One region of the Roseateles sp. P5_D6 genome, then DNA from elsewhere that is predicted to be linked to it. Evidence: riboswitches for the same ligand, from Rfam matches in the RefSeq annotation. Region 1 holds a riboswitch; the other holds the start of a gene.
What was found. A riboswitch is a leader RNA that binds a small molecule or an ion and turns the genes downstream of it on or off. The one in region 1 is predicted to bind S-adenosylhomocysteine.
Positions count from the first base shown of each region.

Region 2: it holds a riboswitch for S-adenosylhomocysteine, as region 1 does, so the genes downstream of both, metH (methionine synthase) here and ahcY (adenosylhomocysteinase) in region 1, are expected to answer to the same signal.

Region 1 covers NZ_JBFUMK010000007.1:261,821-272,238, forward strand. Annotated here, with positions in the region: gene ACXJKM_RS12240 (aldo/keto reductase) at 1-772, opposite strand, end outside; gene ACXJKM_RS12245 (AraC family transcriptional regulator) at 929-1,828, shown strand; S-adenosyl-L-homocysteine riboswitch at 1,839-1,920, shown strand; gene ahcY (adenosylhomocysteinase) at 1,997-3,409, shown strand; gene ACXJKM_RS12255 (TlyA family RNA methyltransferase) at 3,416-4,162, shown strand; gene metF (methylenetetrahydrofolate reductase [NAD(P)H]) at 4,159-4,998, shown strand; gene ACXJKM_RS12265 (OmpW/AlkL family protein) at 5,125-5,736, shown strand; gene ACXJKM_RS12270 (TonB-dependent receptor plug domain-containing protein) at 5,810-8,101, shown strand; gene ACXJKM_RS12275 (acyltransferase family protein) at 8,161-9,216, opposite strand; gene ACXJKM_RS12280 (low molecular weight protein-tyrosine-phosphatase) at 9,317-9,781, shown strand; gene ACXJKM_RS12285 (xyloglucanase) at 9,955-10,418, shown strand, end outside.
Region 2 covers NZ_JBFUMK010000004.1:29,050-39,467, forward strand. Annotated here, with positions in the region: gene ACXJKM_RS05965 (ABC transporter substrate-binding protein) at 1-258, shown strand, start outside; gene ACXJKM_RS05970 (ABC transporter substrate-binding protein) at 267-1,229, shown strand; gene ACXJKM_RS05975 (diguanylate cyclase domain-containing protein) at 1,241-3,586, shown strand; gene ACXJKM_RS05980 (glycine zipper 2TM domain-containing protein) at 3,596-4,045, opposite strand; gene ACXJKM_RS05985 (glycine zipper 2TM domain-containing protein) at 4,090-4,659, opposite strand; gene metH (methionine synthase) at 4,754-7,456, opposite strand; S-adenosyl-L-homocysteine riboswitch at 7,476-7,547, opposite strand; gene ACXJKM_RS05995 (HD-GYP domain-containing protein) at 7,631-8,833, shown strand; gene ACXJKM_RS06000 (GntR family transcriptional regulator) at 8,976-9,320, shown strand; gene ACXJKM_RS06005 (ABC transporter ATP-binding protein) at 9,317-10,213, shown strand; gene ACXJKM_RS06010 (hypothetical protein) at 10,210-10,418, shown strand, end outside.

The sequences.
Region 1 (10,418 bases):
CCTCGGCAAGAGCCGAGAGCGCATCGGCCAGCGCGAGGTTGTGGTCCAGGTTGCCGCCCTGGAAGCGCGGATGGATGCGACGGCGATCGTCGGGTGCCAGTTGCTCGGCCGAACGGATGGCGCCGGTCAGGAAGCCGCGGCCCAGCGGGCTGTAGGGCACCAGCGTGATGCCCAACTCACGGCAGGTGGGCAGGATCTCGGCTTCGACGTCGCGGCTCCACAGCGAGTATTCGGTCTGCACAGCGGCTATTCGCTGCACCGCATGCGCGCGGCGGATGGTCGCGGCCGAGGCCTCCGAAAGGCCCAGGTGCCGGACCTTGCCGGCCTTGACCAGCTCAGCCATCGCGCCGACGGTTTCTTCGATGGGCACGTTCTTGTCGACGCGGTGCTGGTAGTAGAGGTCGATGTGGTCCACACCCAGGCGCTTGAGACTCGCATCGCAGGCCTCGCGCACATAGGCCGGGCTGCCGTCGATGCGCACCGCCGCGCCATCCGGCGCACGCACATGGCCGAACTTTGTCGCGACGATCACCTCGTCGCGACGCATGGCCAGCAACTGCGACAGCAGGCGCTCGTTGGCGCCGGTGCCATACATGTCGGCCGTGTCGAGGAAGTTGATGCCGATGTCCAGCGCGTGGTGCAGCACGGCCAGCGACTGGGCATCATCGGCCGGGCCGTAGAACTCAGACATGCCCATGCAGCCCAGGCCCAGGGCAGACACCGCGGGGCCGTGAGCGCCGAGGCGGCGGCGGGGAAGGGTCGAATGCGTCATGGTGGAACTCCTTGAAGGGATCATCAATGGGATGGGGACAGCTTAGGAAACTCAACCCTGCGCGCCCAGCACAAAGCTGGCGCATGTTTGCCCGATCCTCCAGCGCTTGAACCCGCATTGCGCCGCCCATCGGCAAGTGTTTGCACAATCACCCGCATGCCAAACGACGATGACCTGCAAGCTCTGCGCGAGCGCACGATCGCGCAGGCCCTGGCCCGCGCGCCCGCAGATGGCCTGCACACGACCGCCCTGCCCTGGCTGCGGCTGATCCGCGCCAGCGCGCCAGCCCAGCCGGTGCCGGCGGTTTACGAGCCCGGCCTGGTGCTGGTGCTGCAGGGCCGCAAGCGCGCGCAGCTCGGCGAGCGCGTGGTGCATTACGACGCCATGCAGTGCCTCGTCGTACCCATGACCATGCTGCCGCGCGGCCAAGTGCTGGAGGCCAGCCCGGCCAAGCCCTATGTCTGTATGCGCCTGAGCTGCGAGACGCAGGCGCTGACCGAGCTGCTGCTGGACGGCGATGCACCGCCTGAAGGCAACGACGCCGGCCTGCATGTCGCGCCCGTCACCGCGCCGCTGCTGGACGCGGCCCTGCGTCTGCTGCAGCTGCTGGACAGCCCGCAGGATCTGAAGACGCTGGCACCGTTGGTGCAGCGCGAGATCCTCTACCGCGTGCTGACCGGCCCGCTGGGCCCGCGGCTGCGTTCGCTGGCGCATACCGACGGCGTCACCCGCCGCGTGGGCCGCGTCATCGAGCAGCTGTCGCGCCGCTATGCCGAACCTCTGTCCATCGACGAACTGGCCGAGCTGGCCCACATGAGCCCATCGACGCTGCACCTGCGCTTCAAGCAGCTGACCGCCCTGTCACCGCTGCAGTTCCAGAAAAACCTGCGCCTGCAGCAGGCGCGCCGGCTGATGCTGGGCGATGGCCTGGATGCCGCCAGCGCCGCGCACCGGGTTGGTTACGAGAGCCCTTCGCAGTTCAGCCGTGAATATCGTCGCCTTTTTGGCGCGCCGCCACGCGAGGACATCTCGCTGCTGCGCAGCGCTGCCGGCTAGAATGCCGCCTCCTTCCGAGGAGCGTTGCAACCTCAGCACCTATTGAGGCCAGGCTCGGAAGTTCTGACCCCCTGCAACTGCGCTCACCCGCTGGCAATCCGTGCCTGGGTGAGGTTTGATCCCCCCGTACGACCCGCCAGCGGCTTCATTCGCTTGAAGGAGCCCTGCATGAGCACCACGAATCACATCGTCAAGGACCTGTCGCTGGCCGACTGGGGCCGCAAGGAAATCAAGATCGCCGAGCATGAGATGCCGGCGCTGATGGCCATCCGCAAGGAATACGCCGAGACCCAGCCGCTCAAGGGCGCACGCYTCACCGGTTCGCTGCACATGACSATCCAGACSGSCGTGCTGYTCGAYACSCTGCAAGCCCTGGGCGCRGAYGTGCGCTGGGCRTCGTGCAARATRTTCTCGACYCAYGACCACGCCGCCGCCGCGKTMGCCGCCGRCGGCACGCCSGTGTTRGCCWWCAAYGGCGAYACSCTGGKKGACTACTGGGACTACACGCACCGCATCTTCGAATTCGCCGGCAAGGGCGAGGCGGGCGAAGGRCCCAACATGATCCTGGACGACGGCGGCGACGCGACGCTGCTGATGCACCTGGGCCAGAAGGCCGAGAAGGACCTGTCCGTGCTGGCCAACCCCGGCAGCGAGGAAGAGCGCATCCTGTTCGCGGCCATCAAGAAGAAGGTCGCCGAAGACGGCACCTGGTACACCCGCAAGAGCGCTGAGATCATCGGCGTGACCGAAGAGACGACCACGGGCGTGCACCGCCTGAAGGAAATGTCGGCCAAGGGCACGCTGCTGTTCCGCGCCATCAACGTCAACGACTCGGTCACCAAGAGCAAGTTCGACAACCTCTACGGCTGCCGTGAATCGCTGGTGGACGGCATCAAGCGCGCTACCGATGTGATGGTCGCCGGCAAGATCGCCGTCGTGGCCGGTTATGGCGACGTGGGCAAGGGCTCGGCCCAGGCGCTGCGTGCGCTGTCGGCGCAAGTGTGGGTCACCGAGATCGACCCCATCTGCGCGCTGCAGGCCGCGATGGAAGGCTATCGCGTCGTGACGATGGAGTACGCCCAAAGCAAGGCCGACATCTTCGTGACGACGACCGGCAACAAGAACGTCATCCGCCACGAGCACATGCTGGCGATGAAGAACAACGCCATCGTCTGCAACATCGGCCACTTCGACAACGAGATCGAGGTCGCGGCGCTGGAGCAGTACGAGTGGGAAGAGATCAAGCCCCAGGTCGACCATGTGATCTTCCCGGACGGCAAGCGGATCATTCTCTTGGCCAAGGGCCGCCTGGTGAACCTGGGCTGCGGCACGGGCCACCCGAGCTATGTGATGAGCAGCTCTTTCGCGAACCAGACCATCGCCCAGATCGAGCTCTACGCGCACAAGGACAACTACGCCATCGGCCAGGTCTATGTGTTGCCCAAGCACCTGGACGAGAAGGTCGCGCGCCTGCAGCTGACCACGCTGAATGCGCAGCTGACCGAGCTGACGGAAGAGCAGGCCGCCTACATCGGCGTCAACAAGGCCGGCCCGTACAAGCCCGACACTTATCGGTACTGATTGTCGATGCGCGCTGACCAGCTCCTCGTCGCCCAAGGCCTGGCACCGACCCGCTCGGTGGCCCAGCGCTTGATCTCGAACGCCGCCGCCGAATGGGCCTCACCCACCGGCTGGGCGATGTTGAAGAAGGCCGGCGAGGACCTGCCCGAGACGGCGCAGCTGCGCGTCACCGACGACGCGGAGCTGCGCTATGTGTCGCGCGGCGGGCTCAAGCTGGAAGGGGCGCTCACCCGCGTCGGCTTCGACGTCACCACGCACACTGTGCTGGACGTCGGCCAGAGCACGGGCGGCTTCACAGACTGCCTGCTGGCTCACGGCGCCCGCCATGTCGTTGGCGTGGACGTGGGCCATGGCCAGCTGCATGCCAAGCTGCTGGCCGACCCGCGCGTCACGGCGCTGGAAGGCGTGCATGTGCGCGAGCTGGACGTGTTGCGCCAGCACGCGCCGACGGGCGGTTTCACGCTGATCGTCGGCGACCTGAGTTTCATTTCCATGGTGGGCAGCCTCCCGGAGTTGCTGCCCTGGCTGGAGGTGCACGGCCATCTGCTCGTGCTCATCAAGCCGCAGTTCGAACTGGGGCCACAAGCCCTGGGCAAGGGCGGTCTCGTCAAGGACGAGGCCGACTACCCGCGACTGGAAGCCCGCGTGCGCCTGGCCTGCACGGCCCTCGGCCTCAAGGTGCTGGACTACTTCGACAGCCCCATCACCGGCGGTGATGGCAACCGCGAATTCTTCTTGTGGGCCTCCCGATGAGCACCCTTGTCAGTTTCGAATTTTTCCCCCCGAACACGCCGGTCGGCGTCGAAAAGCTCAAGACCGTCGTGCAGGAGCTGGGCGCGATGTCGCCCCAGTACTTCAGCGTCACCTACGGCGCCGGCGGCTCCACGCGCGACAAGACCCTGGGCGCCGTGATGGACATCGCCGCGGCCGGCTTCAACGCCGCCCCGCACTTGAGCTGCGTGGGCTCCACGCGCGAGAACATCGCCGAGATCCTGGCCACCTACCGTGCCCAGGACATCCACCGCGTCGTCGCGCTGCGCGGCGACCTGCCCAGCGGCACGGCCACGGCGGGCGAGTTCCGCTACGCCTCCGAACTGGTCAGCTTCATCCGCGAGACCCAGGGCAAGGATTGGCATATCGAGGTCGCGGCCTACCCCGAGGTGCACCCGCAGCAGCGCTATGCGGCGCGCGACCTGCAGCACTTCGTCGACAAGATGAAGGCCGGCGCCGACGGCGCGATCACGCAGTTCTTCTTCAACGCCGACGCCTACTTCCACTTCGTCGACGAGGCGCGCCGCCTGGGCGTCACCCAGCCCATCGTGCCGGGCATCATGCCCTTCCACAACTACGGCCGCATCGCCCAGTTCGCGCAGCGTGACGGCATCGACATCCCGCGCTGGGTGCAGATGAAGATGGAAGGTTTCATGGACGACGCCGCCAGCATCCGTGCCTTCGGCCTGGACGTCATCACGCGGTTGTGCGAACGCCTCATCGACGGCGGCGCGCCGGGCATCCACTTCTACACGCTCAACCAGAGCGCGCTGACGCTGGAGTTGTGCAAACGCCTCGGCCTTGGCAACAAGGTTTGATCCAGCTCAAAACCCCACATCGAGTGTGGCGCTGCGAGGCGCCACCTTGTGTTGCCTCAAACCGCCGTGCGCCGCCGGCGCGTGCAATGCCTCCATCGGGACACGTCCCATTCACTGGAGCCATTGATGAAGTTCTCTTCCGCCCTGCGCCTGGCCGCCGTTGCCGCCGCCCTTGCCCTGCAGCCCGCCTTCGCCGATGAAGGCCCGCTGCTGGTACGCGTGCGGGCGCTGCACCTGGATTCCGCCAACAAGGACAGCACGGGCCTGGGCCTGTCGATCAACAACAAGACCTTCCCAGAAGTTGATTTCAGCTACTTCATCGCGCCCAACATCGCGGCCGAACTGATCCTGACCTATCCGCAGAAGCAGACGATCTACTCCAACGGCAGCGAGATCGGCTCGCTCAAGCACCTGCCGCCGACGCTGACGCTGCAGTACCACTTCAACCCGACCGGCACCGTGCGTCCCTACGTCGGTGCGGGCGTGAACTACACCAATTTCTCCAGCGTCGAGTTCGCGCCTGCCGTGCAGACCGCTCTTCATCCCAGCATCAAGCACAACAGCTGGGGCGCTGCCTGGCAGATCGGCGCAGACGTCGAGATCAGCAAGGGCACCTATCTGAACTTCGACGTGAAGAAGGTCGACCTGCAGACGACGGTCTATGCCAACGGCGCGTCGGCCGGCAAGTTCAAGGTCAACCCGACACTTGCCAGCGTCGGCCTGGGTTGGCGGTTCTGACGGCCGCTTGCGCTCATGTAAATGAGCGCTTTACGTAAGCGAAAGTCACTTCGCTCCGCAAGAATGCGCGGCCATGAGCCGCCTTCTTGTTGCGCTGGCAATGCTGTGTGCCAACGCCCTGTGCGCGGCCCAGACAACGCCCCAAAAAACGCCCCCACCCGCCGCGCCGGCCTCCGCCGCCAGCGGCGCCGCCAACCGCCTGGATCGCGTCGAGGTCAACGGCGGGCCGACGGCCAACAGCCGCCGCCGCAACAGCACGGCCAGCAAGATCGTCATCGAGCGCGAAGACCTGGACCGCTACGGCGACACGGTGCTGGGCGACGTGCTGCGCCGCCTGCCCGGCGTCACCATCGGCGGCCGGCCCGGGCGTGGCGGCGATATCCGCATGCGCGGCCTGGGCAGCGGCTTCACGCAGATCCTCGTCGACGGCGAACGCGCGCCGGCCGGCTTCGCGGTGGAGGACCTGCCGCCGGACCAGGTCGAACGCATCGAGATCTACCGCGCGCCCACCGCCGAGACTGGAGCGCGCGCCATTGCCGGCACCATCAACATCATCCTGCGCGAGCCGCTGCTCAAGGCCACGAACGAGCTGCGCATCAGCCTCGGCCAGGACCGCGGCGAGCCGCAGGCCGACGCCAGCTGGACGCGCAACCTGAAGTGGGGCGGGCCGAATGGCGACGAGTTCGTCGGCGCGGTGTCGACCAACGCCGGCCTGCACCGTCGCTTCAACAACATCGACTCGCACAACCGCGTCGTCGACACCGACACCGGCCAGGTGCTCAACGAGACCGTGCAGCAAGGCACGAGCGTGGGCAACAGCGCCAACCTCAACGGCAATGCGCGCCTGCGCTGGAAATACAGCGACACGCTGAGCTTCAACCTCGCGCCCTTCTTCGCGCTGTCGCAGAGCGAAGGTTCAAGCCAGAACAACGCCGTCGGCTTCACGCGCTTTCGCGACGTGCAAGGCGAAAACGACAGCCGCGTGCACAACCTGAGACTCAACCTGTCGGCCAACTATCGGCCCGCCGTCGGTGAGAGCTGGGACCTGCGCGTGGGCCGTGGCGGCTTCAAGTCCACCAGCAACAGCCAGCGCCGCGAGACGCTGAAGGACATCGGCATCGACCTGGAGCGCATCCAGGACGACCACAACGTCACCGACGAAGACCAGACCAGCCTGGGCGCCAAGTGGAGCCTCAAGACCGCCAAGGAGCACCAGTGGGTGACCGGCACCGAGAGCGAGCAGAGCCACCGGGTGCAGGTGCGCCGCACGCTGATCGACGGCGTGGAGTCGCCCGCGCTGCAGAAGTTCGGCGACACCCTGGGCTCGCGCAACCAGCGTTTTGCCGCCTACACGCAGGACGAGTGGAGCCCGAGCAAGATCTGGTCGGTCTATGCCGGCATCCGCTACGAACGCATCGAGACCCGCGCCGATGCCAGCGGCTTGCTGCCCGACACGCGCAACGTCTCGCAGGTCACGTCGCCGCTCTTTCACCTGCTGTGGAAGCCCGAGGCCTTCCCCAAGGACCAGGTGCGGTTGAGCCTGACGCGCAGCTATCGCTCGCCCAACCTCAACGACCTGATCGCCCGGCCCACCATCAACACCACCTACCCCACCGGCCCCAACCTGCCCACCTACGCCGACCGCGCCGGCAACCCCGACCTCAAACCCGAGCTGGCCACCGGCGTGGACCTGAGCCTGGAGCACTGGCTGCCCACCGGCGGCATCGTGTCGGGCAGCGCCTTTGTGCGCGACATCAAGAGCCTGATCCGCAGCAACCTGCAGCTGGAGACCGTGCCCTGGGACGAGTCGCAGCGCTGGGTCAGCCGGCCGCGCAACATGGAAGGCGCGCGCACCATGGGCTTCGAGTTCGAGGTCAAGGCGCGCCTGGACGAACTGTGGGAGGAAGCGCCGCCCGAATGGCAGTTGCTGCTGCTGCGCTTCAACATCGCCGTCTTCGACAGCAAGGTCAAGGGCATCCCGGGCTCCAATGCCCGCCTGGACCAGCAGCCGCGCGGCAGCCTGAACTTCGGCCTCGACCACCGCTGGAAGGCCCTGGGCCAGAACTTCGGCAGCGGCTTCAACTTCAACTACGTGCCGGCCAGCAGCGTGCAGCAGACCCTCAACCTGAAGCGTGAGGAGACCGCCCGCCGCCAGTTCGATGCCTACCTGTCCTGGGCCAGCGGCTCGGTGCGCGACGGCATCAACTGGCGCCTGTCCCTGGCCAACCTGCTGCCGCGCGATGCACAGGTCACGTCGGAGGCCGTCTACATCGACACCATCACCAGCCACAACATCGTCACCGACAGCTGGTCACGCAACCGCACCTTCCGGGTGATCTCGCTGCGGGCGGACATGCGGTTTTGAGCATCGCTGCCGGTATCGCCTGGTAGCGGGTTAGGCGAGCGCAGGCGCTCGCCTAAGTATTACGCCGCCATATCCTGGCCGGGGTGCGCAAGCGAAGGTGCTTCGGCCTCCTGCCTCTGCCTGGTGCGAGGCTTGAGTCGAAGGGCCGGACGTTCGATGAACGTCCAGGACAACCAAGCCAGGACCAACACCATGCATGTCGTCAGCAGCAGCGACATGAGGAAAGGAACTTTGGGCTCCAGCCAGATGTACACCAGCTGCTGGGTCGGCCAACCCCACAGATAGACGCCGTAGGACAAATCGCCAAATCGGCCGGCACTGCGCAGCACGGGCCATGAGCGGCTGCCCACGCAGACCGCCACGGGCGGAATGGCCAGCCAGGTCGCCAGATGCTGATGGCCCAGCAGCGCGGCCACCAGTGCACCCGCCAGGAGGACGGCAAGCCGCCGCGCGGTAAGAGGGAAGTAGTGAAGGGCTGCACCAAAGCCGAAGAACAGCATCAACTGCGTCAGGCGCAACTCCTCGGCCACGAGCGCGCGCGCCACCAGGGCATCGTCGAGGTGCGCGGCCAGATAGCAGGTCAGCCCCAACAGCAGCCCGCCCGCCACCGCAAAGCGCATCCGCTTCTGCAGAAGGAATGCGCCCACCGCGAAGATCAGATAGCAATGAACCTCATAGGGGATGGTCCAGAGGGGGCCGTTGAGCTTCCCATCGCCCGGCCGGGCGATGAAGTGAATGTCGTCCCAATAGCTCAGCGGAACAAGGTTGCCGCTGTAGGCCAGGAGCCCTTGCCAGTAGGCGGTACTGTGGCGAGTGGCGGCGTACCAGGCAAGGCCGATGCATAGCACCAATATGCAGGCCGCGAAGCCGGGCATGATGCGCAGCGCACGCCGCGCCAGGAACCGAGCAACGTGGGGGTCGCGCTCCCAGCTTTGCGCGACCAGGTAGCCGCTGATGCTGAAGAACAGCATCACGCCGAAATGGCCCAACGTGATCATGGACGTGGATCGAATGCCGGGCTCGATACCGCCCATGAGCGGGAAGTGATGTGTCAACAGCACCAGGAATGCGCCGACGATACGCAGCCCGTCGAAGTTGTTTGCGCGATTGCTCATGGCCTCCCCGGCGCTATGTCGTTCTGCCGCCAATGTAGCAACCGGCTCAAGCCAAAGATCACCCACCACCGGCTGCCACAACCCGGTCGAGAATGTACTGATGACCCGCCGCATCCTGTTCTTTTGCATGGGCAATATCTGCCGCAGCCCGACGGCCGAGGGCGTCATGCGCGCCAAGCTGGAGGCTGCCGGCCTCGATGTTGAGGTGGACTCGGCCGGCACGCACGGCTATCACATCGGCGCGCCGCCGGATGAGCGCAGCCAGGAGCACGCGCTGAAGCGTGGCTATGACCTGAGTCGCTTGCGCGCCCGCAAGCTGGTGGCCGAGGACTTCGTCCGCTTCGACGTTGTGCTGGCAATGGATGCCGACAACCTCACCCATGCGGAACGGCTGTGCCCGCCCAGCCAACGGCATCGACTGAAGCTGCTGATGGACTACGCGCCTCACGCAGGCAACCCGCAAGTGCCTGATCCCTACTACGGCGGCGCTGCCGGCTTCGATGAGGTGCTGGACTTGGTCGAAGCAGCTTGTGATGGATTGGTTGAGAGCCTTCGCAAGCGATGATCGTTTCGCCTCGCGTCCATGCAGTCCGGGCTGGATCGGCGTTCCGCTCTTGAGAGCGTGCCGCGCCACATCCAATCAGCAGCGGTGACATCGAGTTTCTTGGGGTAAACCGTATTTGTTCGTCGAGCGAACAAATTACGATGTCGAGCGCTGTCATAAGAAGTGCTGGAGACATGAACCCCATCAAGCCCCTGCTGGGCGCCCTGCTGCTCGCCGCCGCAACTGCCCAGGCCGCGCCACCTGCCGACGTGTCCTACAACTGGCGCCCGGTCGCCATCGGTGGCGGCGGCTTTGTGGATGGCATCGTCTTCCAGCCCGCCGTGCCGGGCCTGGCCTACGCCCGCACCGACATGGGCGGCGCCTACCGCCGCGACACCGCCACCGGCCCCTGGCAGCCGCTGTTGGACTGGTTGCCGCTGAGCGAAGTCAACCTGATGGGCGTCGAGAGCCTGGCCGTCGATCCCAACGACTCCGACGCCCTGTATCTGGCTTGCGGCACCTACACCAACCCCGCCGTTCCCAATGGCGCCGTGCTGCGCTCACACGATCGCGGCCGCACCTTCCAGCGCACCGACTTGCCCTTCAAGCTCGGCGGCAATGAGGGCGGCCGCGGCAATGGCGAGCGGCTGGCCGTGGA
Region 2 (10,418 bases), on a different contig from region 1:
GCCGAATCGCCCAACGAGGCCCAGGCCATCCTGGCGGCCAACCTGAAGGTCAGCGCCGCGGTGGCGCAGCGCCTGATGGCCGAACAGGACTACCGGCTCGCCCTGCATACCTCGCTGCCGGCGACGATGCTCAGCCAGATCCGCTGGCAACTGGGCCAGGACGGCAAGGCGACGGAACCGGTCCCTTCCATGCAGCAGCTGATCGACGCCCGCCCGCTGCAGTCACTCGCCCCGGGCTCGGTCACGCTGACACGATGAGGTTCGCCTTGAACGCACGACGCCTGCTGGCATTGCTGGTGGCATGGCTGGCAGGTACCGTCACCGCGGCGCCGCTGACCGTGGCGGTGTCCCGGTCGCCGCATTCGCTGCCGGTGCTGGTGGCCCTGTCCGAGGGGCTGTTCGAGGCCGAAGGCCTGACGGTCAAGGCCATCGAGGCGCCCAGCGGCCGCCGCTGCCTGAAGTTGATGGCCGAAGGCCAGGCCGACCTCGGCACGGCCGCCGACACCGCCATCGCCTTCGAATCCTTCGAGCGCACCGATTTCTCCGTCATCGCGACCTTCTCCAGCACATCCAGCGACGTCGAACTGGTCACCCGCCGCAGCGCGGGCATCAAGGCCGCCCGCGACCTCATCGGCAAGCGCGTCGGCGTCGTCAAAGGCACCTCGGCCCAATACTTCCTGGACACTTTCCTGCTCAACAACGATGTTGATCCCAAGAACGTCCTGCAGGTCGCCGTCCAGCCCGAGGGCGCGCTGGACGCCCTGGCCGCCGGCCAGGTGGATGCGGTGGCCGTCTTCCAGCCCTTTGCCTATGCGGCTGCGCACAGCCCGCGCGCGGACGGGGTCGTGCTGAGCGAATCCGGGGACTACAAGCAGACCTTCAACCTCGTGGTCCAGACCAGCGTCCTGAAGGCGCGGCGGCCCGACCTGGAGCGCTTCCTCAAGGCCATCCACCGCGCCAACGAATTCATCCGCGCCCAGCCGCGCCGGGCCGAGGCCATCTTCGTGAACCGGCTGGGCGTCGAGCCCGGCTTTGCGCGCTGGTCGATGCAGCGCACCCACGCCGAGCTGTCCCTGGACGAGGCCTTGCTGCGCACGCTGCAGTCGCAGGCGAACTGGGCGGTGCGGGAGGGCTATGCCACCGGCAGGAAGCCTGCCGATTACCGCGCCTTGGTCGACGCCGCGCCGCTGCGTGCCGTGCTGCCCAACGCCGTCGGCCTGCCTCGCTGACCTGCACCACCATGAAGATCCGCTCCCTCTTCATTGCCGCTGGGGCCGTCGCCGCGCTGGTGGGCACGTCGGCCATCGTCGCGATGTGGACCGCCACCCGGCTGGAAGGCCGCGCGGAAGCCCAGCAGCAACGGGCGCAGCAGGTGGCGCGCGACGTGGCGGGCCTGGTCGGCGCGACCTACGTGTTCCAGCGCGAGCGCGACGAGCTCTCGGTCTCGGAATGGAAGAGCTGGCACGCCAACATCGTGCGTGACCTGGCAGGCGCCGATCTTCAGGGATCGGCGCATGCCGAAGTCGAGTTGCTGAGAGACGCGGCCGGCCGGCTGCCTGCTCTCTTTGAGCGCGCGCTGAAGACGGCAGCCGCGCCAGACAGCGACTTCCAGCGCCGCCGCCACGACCAGGCCTTCGAGCTGCTGCTCGGCGACACCCAAGCCATGGCGGACGCGGCCTTCCGCTGGTCACGCAACGCTGGCGACGCGCGCAGGCTCGCGGAGGACGTGCACGAGCAGGTCACCATGGCCGCGGTGGTCGCCTTCAGCATGCTGCTGGTCGTGCTGGCCAGTGTTGGCGTGCGCCGCGTGCTGCGGCCGCTGGCCCTGCTCACGCAGGCCACCGAGGCCCTCGAGCGCGGCGAGCAGGTGCCGTTGTTCGGCAGCACGGCCCGGGACGAGCTCGGCACCCTCAAGCGCCGCTTTGACGCCATGACCATCGCCCTGCAGCGCCGCACGGGCGAGCTGCGCGAAGCCGAGCAACGCATGCGCGCCGTTGCGGACAACGTCCCCGTGCTCATCACCGAGTTCGATGCCGGCGCCCGCATCGTGTTCGCCAATGCAACGGCCGGGCGGATCTACGGCGTGCCGGCCGAAGCGCTTGTCGGCAAGCATGTCAGCGACGTGCGCGGCGAGGACGGGGCGCGGCAACTGCAACCCCACATCGAGGCTGTGCTGCAGGGTCAGTCCGTCGAGTTCGACAGCACGCAGGCACTGCCCGGGGCGCAGCGGCATTTCCATCAACTCTATGTACCCAGGCGCGACGCGTTCGACACGGTGGTGGGCTTCTATTCGGTGTCGATGGACATCACCGAACGCAAGGCCGCCGAGCTGGCCGTCCAGGCTTCGGAACATCGGCTGAAGGACATCACGGACAACATCCCCGTTGTGGTCTCGCACTTCGACAAGGACCTGCGCGCGGACTTTGGCAACCTGGCCGCCGAGCGCGTGCTGCGGCGCCCCATCTCCGAGCTGCTGGGGCAGACCTTCCGCGAGATCCGGGGAGACGCGGTGTGGGAGATCGCCAAGCCCCATATCGACGCCGTGATGCAAGGGCAGCCCCGCCAGTTCGAATCCTTCGTGACCCATGGCGATGGCACCCTGTACTTCGCGCAACGCTATGTGCCCGACGTCGATGCGGCCGGCCAGGTCCAGGGCTTCTATTCCGTCTCCTTCGACATCACGGAGCGGCGCCAGGCCGAGGCAAAGCTGGCCGAAAGCGAGAAACGGTTGCGTGACATCGCCGACAACCTGCCGGTGATGATTTCCTATATCGACAAGGACCAGCGCCTGCTGTTCCTGAACGAAACCTTCAGCAAGTGGACAGGCCTGGATCACCGCACCACCGTCGGCAAGACCGTGGCGGAGGCCGTGCCGGCGGCGCTGTACGAACAGCGCCGCGAGCACCTGGCGCGCGCGCTTGGCGGAGAGCGTGTCGAGTTCCATGTCGAATCCACGGCGGCCGGCGCGGCCCGCTCGCTGCACAACCTCTACCTGCCCGACATCGCCGAGGACGGCTCAGTCCGCGGCCTCTATGCGCTCAGCACGGACGTGACCGAACGCCGGCAGCTCGAGCGCCAGCTTGCCGAGCTGGCCCGCACCGACGCCCTCACCGGGCTGCCCAACCGCTACAGCTTCAACGAGCAGCTGGCCGCGGTGATCAAGCGGGCCCACCGGGCGCAGAGCTTCACGGCGCTGCTGTTCCTCGACATCGACCGGTTCAAGCTCATCAACGACAGCCATGGCCACGGTGTCGGCGACGAGGTGCTGCGCGAGTTTGCGCGGCGGCTGCTGCAGCTGGTCAGGGGCACCGACTTTGTCGGCCGGCTGGCGGGTGATGAATTCGTCGTCGTGCTGGAAGGCCTGCGCGCTGCCACCGAGGCCGAGATCGTCGCCGGCAAGATCATCGAGGCCATCAACCGGCCGTTTGCCACATCGGCCGGCGAACTGTCGATAGCGACGAGCATCGGCATTGCCGTTCACCCGCGAGACGAACTCGGCGGCGAGGAATTGCTCGGCCGGGCCGACCAGGCCCTGTATCTCGCCAAGGGCGCGGGGCGCAATCAGTACCGGTTGCACGCGTCGTAGCGGGCCTCGTCAGGGCCTGACGAGCTGGCCGTCCCGCTCGCGCACCGTGTCGCCGGCCCTCAGCATGGGATCGGCGCCGAGTTCGACGCGGTGCATCTGGCCGTGGCGATCGACGACCTGCGCGACCCAGACGGTGGACTTCTTGGCGTTCTTCTCGACCTCATTACCGGCATAGCCGCCAGCGGCAGCCCCGCCGACGGTCGCCAGCTTCTTGCCGGTGCCGCCGCCCACCTGGTTGCCCAGCAGGCCGCCAATGACGGCACCACCCACGACTCCCAGGCCGCTGCCCTTGCCCTTGCGGGTCTCGCTGTGGATTTCCTGCACCCACAAGCAGCCGTCGCAGAGCGCGTTGCGCTGAGCCTGCGTCGGGATGGCCAGCACCGGGGCGGGGTTGTCCTCGGCACGCACGGCAGTGGACAGGGTGGCCGCCAGGGCCGCGGTGGCAATCAGCAACTTCATCGCATCACTCCTTGGAACCCGCCCTGCCCAGGCTTCGCGTCGCGTCAGGCGCGCACGAAGCCGTTCTCGGTCAGCCTGACCTCATCGCCGACGCGCAGGCCCGGGTCGGCGCTGCGCTCGAAGCGGCGCAGACGGCCATCACGCTCGCGCACCTGCACGATCCAGACGTTGTAGCTCTTCTGGTTCTTCTCGATCTCGTTGCCGGCATAACCGCCACCCACGGCGCCCGCCACGGTGGCGAGCTTCTTGCCGTTGCCGCCACCCACCATATTGCCCAGCAGGCCGCCGACGACGGCGCCGCCCACGGCACCGACGCCGCTGCCCTTGCCACGGCGCGCCTCGGTATGCACGTCGGTCACGCGGCCGCAGCTGTCGCACAGCGCGGGCGGGGCCTGGGTTTCAACCACGGGCGCCGGCTGGGCCTGGCGTACCGGGTCGGCACTGGCCAGCCGTTGCGGTGCGGCGGTGGTCTGCTGCTGTGTCGTCGCGGCAATCGGCTCACTGGTGACCGTCTGCGACCGGCCCACTGCATAGGCGCCACCGAGCAGCGCCAGCACGACGGCGACGCCGGCGACGATCTGCGTGGACTTGACGGAATTCATGGGGGTCGACATGGGGCCTCCGATGTGGTTGGTATGACCCGAAGCATGCCGCCCCTACAGCGGCCCTCCCTGTAGGACGAAACCGCTTCAGGCCCAGGGTGTCGACCTAGCCCAACAGCGGCGCCAGCGCGCGGCGCGCCTCGGTCTCGTCCAAGCCACAGCGCACGGCCCAGTCGGCGAGCTGGTCGTCGCCGATGCGGCCGACATTGAAGTACGCCGCGTCAGGGTGCGCCAGGTAGAAGCCGCTGACGCTGGCCGCTGGCGTCATTGCCATGCTGTCGGTCAGGCCCATGCCGATCTCGTCGGGCGCGAGCACGCGAAACAGGTCGCGCTTGGAGAGGTGGTCGGGGCAGGCCGGATAGCCGGGCGCGGGGCGGATGCCTTCGTACTTCTCGGCCACGAGCTCTGCATTGCTCAGCGACTCGGCCGGCGCATAGCCCCAGAACTCACGCCGCACACGCTCGTGCAGCCACTCTGCGGCGGCCTCGGCCAGGCGGTCGGCCAGGGCCTTGAGCATGATGGCCGAATAGTCGTCATGGGTGGCGAGGAAGTCCGCCTCCTTCTTGTCGACGCCCAGGCCCGCGGTGACGGCGAACATGCCGACGTGGTCGCCCTCTTCCGCAACAAAATCGGACAGGCAGCGGTTGGGGCGCTTCACTCCTTCGACGACGGGCCTCTCTGACTGCATGCGCAGGCCGTGCCAGACCATGGGCGGTTCGCTGCGAATGGCAATGTCGTCCTCGTTGACGCGCGCGGCCGGGTAGAGGCCGAAGACGGCATGCGCCTGCAGCCAGCGGCCGTCGATGATCTTTTTCAGCATCGCCTGCGCATCGGCAAACACCTTGCGCGCCTCGCTGCCAACGACAGCGTCATCAAGGATGGCCGGATACGGGCCAGCCAGGTCCCAGGTCTGGAAATAAGGGCCCCAGTCGATGTAGCGGGCCAGTTCCGCAAGGTCCAGGTTCTTCAGCACACGACGACCGGTGAACTTCGGGGCGGGCGCGACGCGGCTCAGGTCCAGCACGGCCTTGTTGGCCCGTGCGGCAGCCAGCGTCACCAGCGGCGTCTGCTTCTTGTTGGCATGCAGTTCGCGGGTCTTCTCGATGTCGGCTTTCAGCTCTGCGATATAGGCCGCGGCGCGGTCGTCGCTGAGCAGCTCGGTGCACACGCCCACGGCGCGCGACGCATCGGGCACGTAGACCACCGGGCCGTCGTAGTGCGGCGAGATCTTGACGGCCGTGTGCACGCGGCTGGTCGTGGCGCCGCCGATCAGCAGCGGCATGTGGCGCGAAGCGAAGTAGTCGTCGCGCTGCATCTCGGCCGCGACGTGCTGCATCTCCTCCAGGCTCGGCGTGATCAGCCCGGACAGGCCGATGATGTCCGCGCCCTCTTCCTTGGCTTTGCGCAGAATGTCCTGGGCCGGCACCATGACGCCCATGTTGACGACCTCGTAGTTGTTGCACTGCAAGACCACCGTGACGATGTTCTTGCCGATGTCGTGCACGTCGCCCTTGACGGTGGCGATGACGATCTTCCCCTTGGGCTTGGCGTCGCCGCCGCCCTCGATCAGCAGCCGCTTTTCTTCCTCGATATAGGGCAGCAGGTGGGCCACGGCCTGCTTCATCACGCGCGCGCTCTTCACCACCTGCGGCAGGAACATCTTGCCCTGGCCGAACAGGTCGCCGACGACATTCATGCCGGCCATCAACGGGCCTTCGATGACGTGCAGGGGCCGGCCGGCCTTGGCCAGGATGGCCTGCCAGGCTTCCTCGGTGTCTTCGGTGATGAAGTCGGTGATGCCATGCACCAGCGCGTGCGACAGCCGCTGGTTCACATCGCCGGCGCGCCAGGCCAGGCGGGCCGAATCGTCCTTGCCGGCACTCTTGGCGCGGTCGGCGATCTCGATGAGGCGCTCGCCCGCATCCGCGCGGCGGTTCAGCACCACGTCTTCGACGCGCTCGCGCAGCTCGGCATCAAGGTCGTCGTACACGCCCACCATGCCGGCATTGACGATACCCATGTCCATGCCCGCCTGGATGGCGTGGTACAGGAAGACGGTGTGGATGGCCTCGCGCACCGGCTCGTTGCCACGGAAGCTGAAAGACACGTTGGACACGCCGCCTGACACCTTGGCGCCGGGCAGGTTCTGCTTGATCCAGCGCGTGGCTTCGATGAAGTCCACGGCGTAGTTGTCGTGCTCCTCGATGCCGGTCGCGATGGCGAAGATATTGGGGTCGAAGATGATGTCCTCGGGCGGGAAGTCCACCTCGTCGACGAGGAAGCGGTAGGCCCGCTCGCAGATCTCCGTCTTGCGCGCGAAGGTGTCGGCCTGGCCTTTCTCGTCGAAGGCCATCACGACCGCGGCCGCGCCGAAGCGCCTCACCAGCTTGGCCTGGCGCTTGAACTCAACCTCGCCTTCCTTCAGGCTGATGGAGTTGACGATGCCCTTGCCCTGGATGCACTTGAGGCCAGCCTCGATGACGCTCCACTTGGACGAGTCGATCATGATCGGCACGCGCGCGATCTCGGGCTCGCCGGCGATCAGGTTCAGGAAGCGCACCATGGCCGCCTGGCTGTCCAGCATGGCCTCGTCCATGTTGATGTCGATGACCTGGGCGCCGTTCTCGACCTGCTGGCGCGCCACGGCCAGCGCCTGTTCGAACTGGCCCGCGAGGATCATGCGGGCGAAGGCCTTGGAGCCGGTGACGTTGGTGCGCTCGCCGATGTTGACGAACAGGCTGCCGGCATCGATGGCAACGGGCTCGAGGCCAGAGAGCTTCAGTGCAGGAGGCGAAGGGGGCGTGGTCATCGATGGGGCTCAGGCAGAGGATCGATGAGCGCCGTTTTCAGAAATCCGAGCCTGGCAGGCAAGAAAACCCGTCGCAGCGCTCCTCGGATGGCCGGGAATTCTACGCAGCCACCCCTTCGTCCTCGCTCAAGATCGGCTTGCCGAAGCCGAAGGCCGTTGAGAATGCCTCAATCCATGGCCTCTGAACTCATCCCTCTACCGACCCGCACGCTGCGCCTGGGCATGACCCTGCCGTACGACCTGTTCGACGCCAACGGCAAGCTGCTGTTCGCGCGCGGCCAGGTGCTGCGTGACTCGCCGCTGGTGCGCAGCCTCGTCGATGGCGGCGCGTGGGTGAACTCCGCAGACACCATGGAGTACCAGCGCGCGCTGGCCCATCGGCTGGACACCATGGTCATGCAGGACGTGCCGCTGTCCGACATCGTCAAAGCCGACGGCAGTTTCCGGCTCGACACTCTGGCCCCGACCAAGGTGGAACTCGGCCCGCGCGAGGCCTGGTCCAACCTGCTGCTGCACACCCACAGCCTGCTGCGCGAGGCCGATCCGGTTGATTTCACCGCCCGACTGGCCGCGCTGCGCGACACCGCGCTGAAGCGCCTGCACGCCCACCCTGACGCAACCCTGATGCTGCTGATCTTCGAGAGCAGCCAGGAATTCGGCGACTACAGCGCCCGTCACGCGCTGTTGACGCTGCTGCTCTGCGACCTGGTCGCCCAGCAGATGCAACTGGCACCGGAACTGCGCAGCGCGCTGCAGGGCGCCGCGCTGACGATGAACTACGGCGCCGGCCCCGCCCACGACCGCTTGGCCAGCCAGCTCGACGCCGCCACGCCCGCCCAGCGCCAGGCCCTGGCCGCTCACGGCGACCGCGCTGCGCAGCGCCTGGCCCAGGTCGGCGTCGCCGACCCCGTCTGGCTGACCGCCGTGCGCCTCCATCACGAGGCCGGGCCCGGCCCGCTCGGCAGCCGCAGCGATGGCGAGAAGCTGGCCCGACTGCTGCGCCGCATCGATCTCTTCGGCGCGCGCTTGTCGCCCCGCCGCAGCCGCCAGGCCATGAGCGGCGCCGCGGCCGCCCGCGCCGTCTTCCTCGACGAACTCGGCCAGCCTGACGAAGCCGGCGCGGCGCTGATCAAGACCGTGGGCCTGTACCCACCCGGCAGCATCGTGCGCTTGGCCAATGGCGAAGTCGGGCTCGTCTTCAAACGCGGCTTCAGCGCCAATGAGCCTCTCGTCGCTGCATTGATCGGCAAGAGCGGCAGCCCGTTGAGCAACCCCGTGCCACGCGATACGCGACTGGCCGCCCAGGCCATCTCGGCCAGCCTGGCACCGGCGGAATTCAAGCTGCGCGTGAATCTGGAAGCCCTGCTGAAGCTCTAGACGGCGGTTGAATCGACCGGCAAGAGCGGCCCGCGGGCCGCTCTTTTCATTCCGCCGCTTGCATTCGCCGGACTGCGCATATATTCTGTGTATACACATTATGCACAGCAGTCTCTTCATCTCGCAGACCGACGCGAGGCCGATGTACCTCCAGATCGTCGAACAGATCCGCCAGCGCGTTGCCGCCGGGGACTGGCCAGCCGGGCAGGAGCTGCCGTCCATCCGCGCGCTGGCGGCGGATCTGCGCGTCAGCGTCATCACCGTCAAGCGCGCCTACCTGGACCTGGAATCCGAAGGCGTCATCGTCACCCGCCACGGCAAGGGTTCGTTCGTGGCCGACGCGCAAGGCCTGGCCAAGGACATGCGCCTGGCCCAGCTCGATACCCACCTCGCCGCGGCTGGCGAGATTGCCAGGTCGCTGGCCATGCCCGAGCCGGATTTGATCGAACGACTGCGCAACGCGCTGAATCAGGAGCCCGACAAATGAGCGCGAAAGCCATTGAGATGAACGGCGTGCGCAAGGCATTCCGCTTCTTCACGCTGGAGAACGTGTCCCTCGACCTTGAGCAGGGCCAGATCATGGGGCTCGTCGGCCCGAACGGCGCCGGCAAGAGCACCACCATCCGGCTGCTGATGGGCCTGCTGACGGCCGACGCCGGCAGCATCCGACTGCTCGGCCATGACATGCCTCAAGACCAGGCCGCCGCCAAAGCCGATGTCGGTTTCGTCAGCGACGACATGAAGCTGCTGCCGCAGGCGACGCTGGCCTGGCACATGGACTTCGTCGCGTCCCTCTACCCCGGCTGGGACGCAACCTACGCCGCCACGCTGTTGAAGCGCTTCGGCCTGCATGGGGGGCAGATGGCCAAGAGCCTGTCCACGGGCGAACAGGCCAAGGCCCTGCTGCTGCTGGCGCTCGCGCGGCGCCCGCGCCTGCTGGTGCTGGACGAGCCCACCTCGGGCATGGACCCGGTCGCCCGCCAGGAACTGCTGACCGAGTTCATGGACGTGCTGCGCGACGACAGCCGCTCCATCCTGTTCTCGTCGCACAACACGCTGGACGTGGAGCGCATTTCCGACCGCATCACCTTCATCGATCGTGGCCGTGTCGTGGCGTCCAACAACAAGGAGGACTTCCTCGAACGCTGGCGCACGCTGCGTTTGCGGCTACCGGACGGTGCGCCCGATTGGCGTCTGCCAGAGATCGTCCACCGCGACGTCGACGGCCCCAACGTCACGCTGACCATCGACGGCTTCAACGACGACTTCCTTGCCCGCCTCGGCGCACCGGTGCAAGAGGTGCACCGCATGAGCCTGGAAGAAGTCTTCGTCGCCACCGTCATGCACAGCCGGCAAGCCCAAGAGGCACACCCGTCATGAAGCTGCTCACCCGCAAGCTCGTTGCCAAGGAGCTCTACGTCTACCGCTGGCTGCTCGTCGGCGCCACCGCTGCCGGCTTTGCCGGGCTGCTGACCGCGGCCAGCGGCGAGGTGGGCTTCAACGTCGGCTTCATCGTCTGGCTGACGGCGATCATTGCGTTGGGCGTCATGCTGGCGCTGTTCGGCGTCGCCTCCGAGCGCAAGGA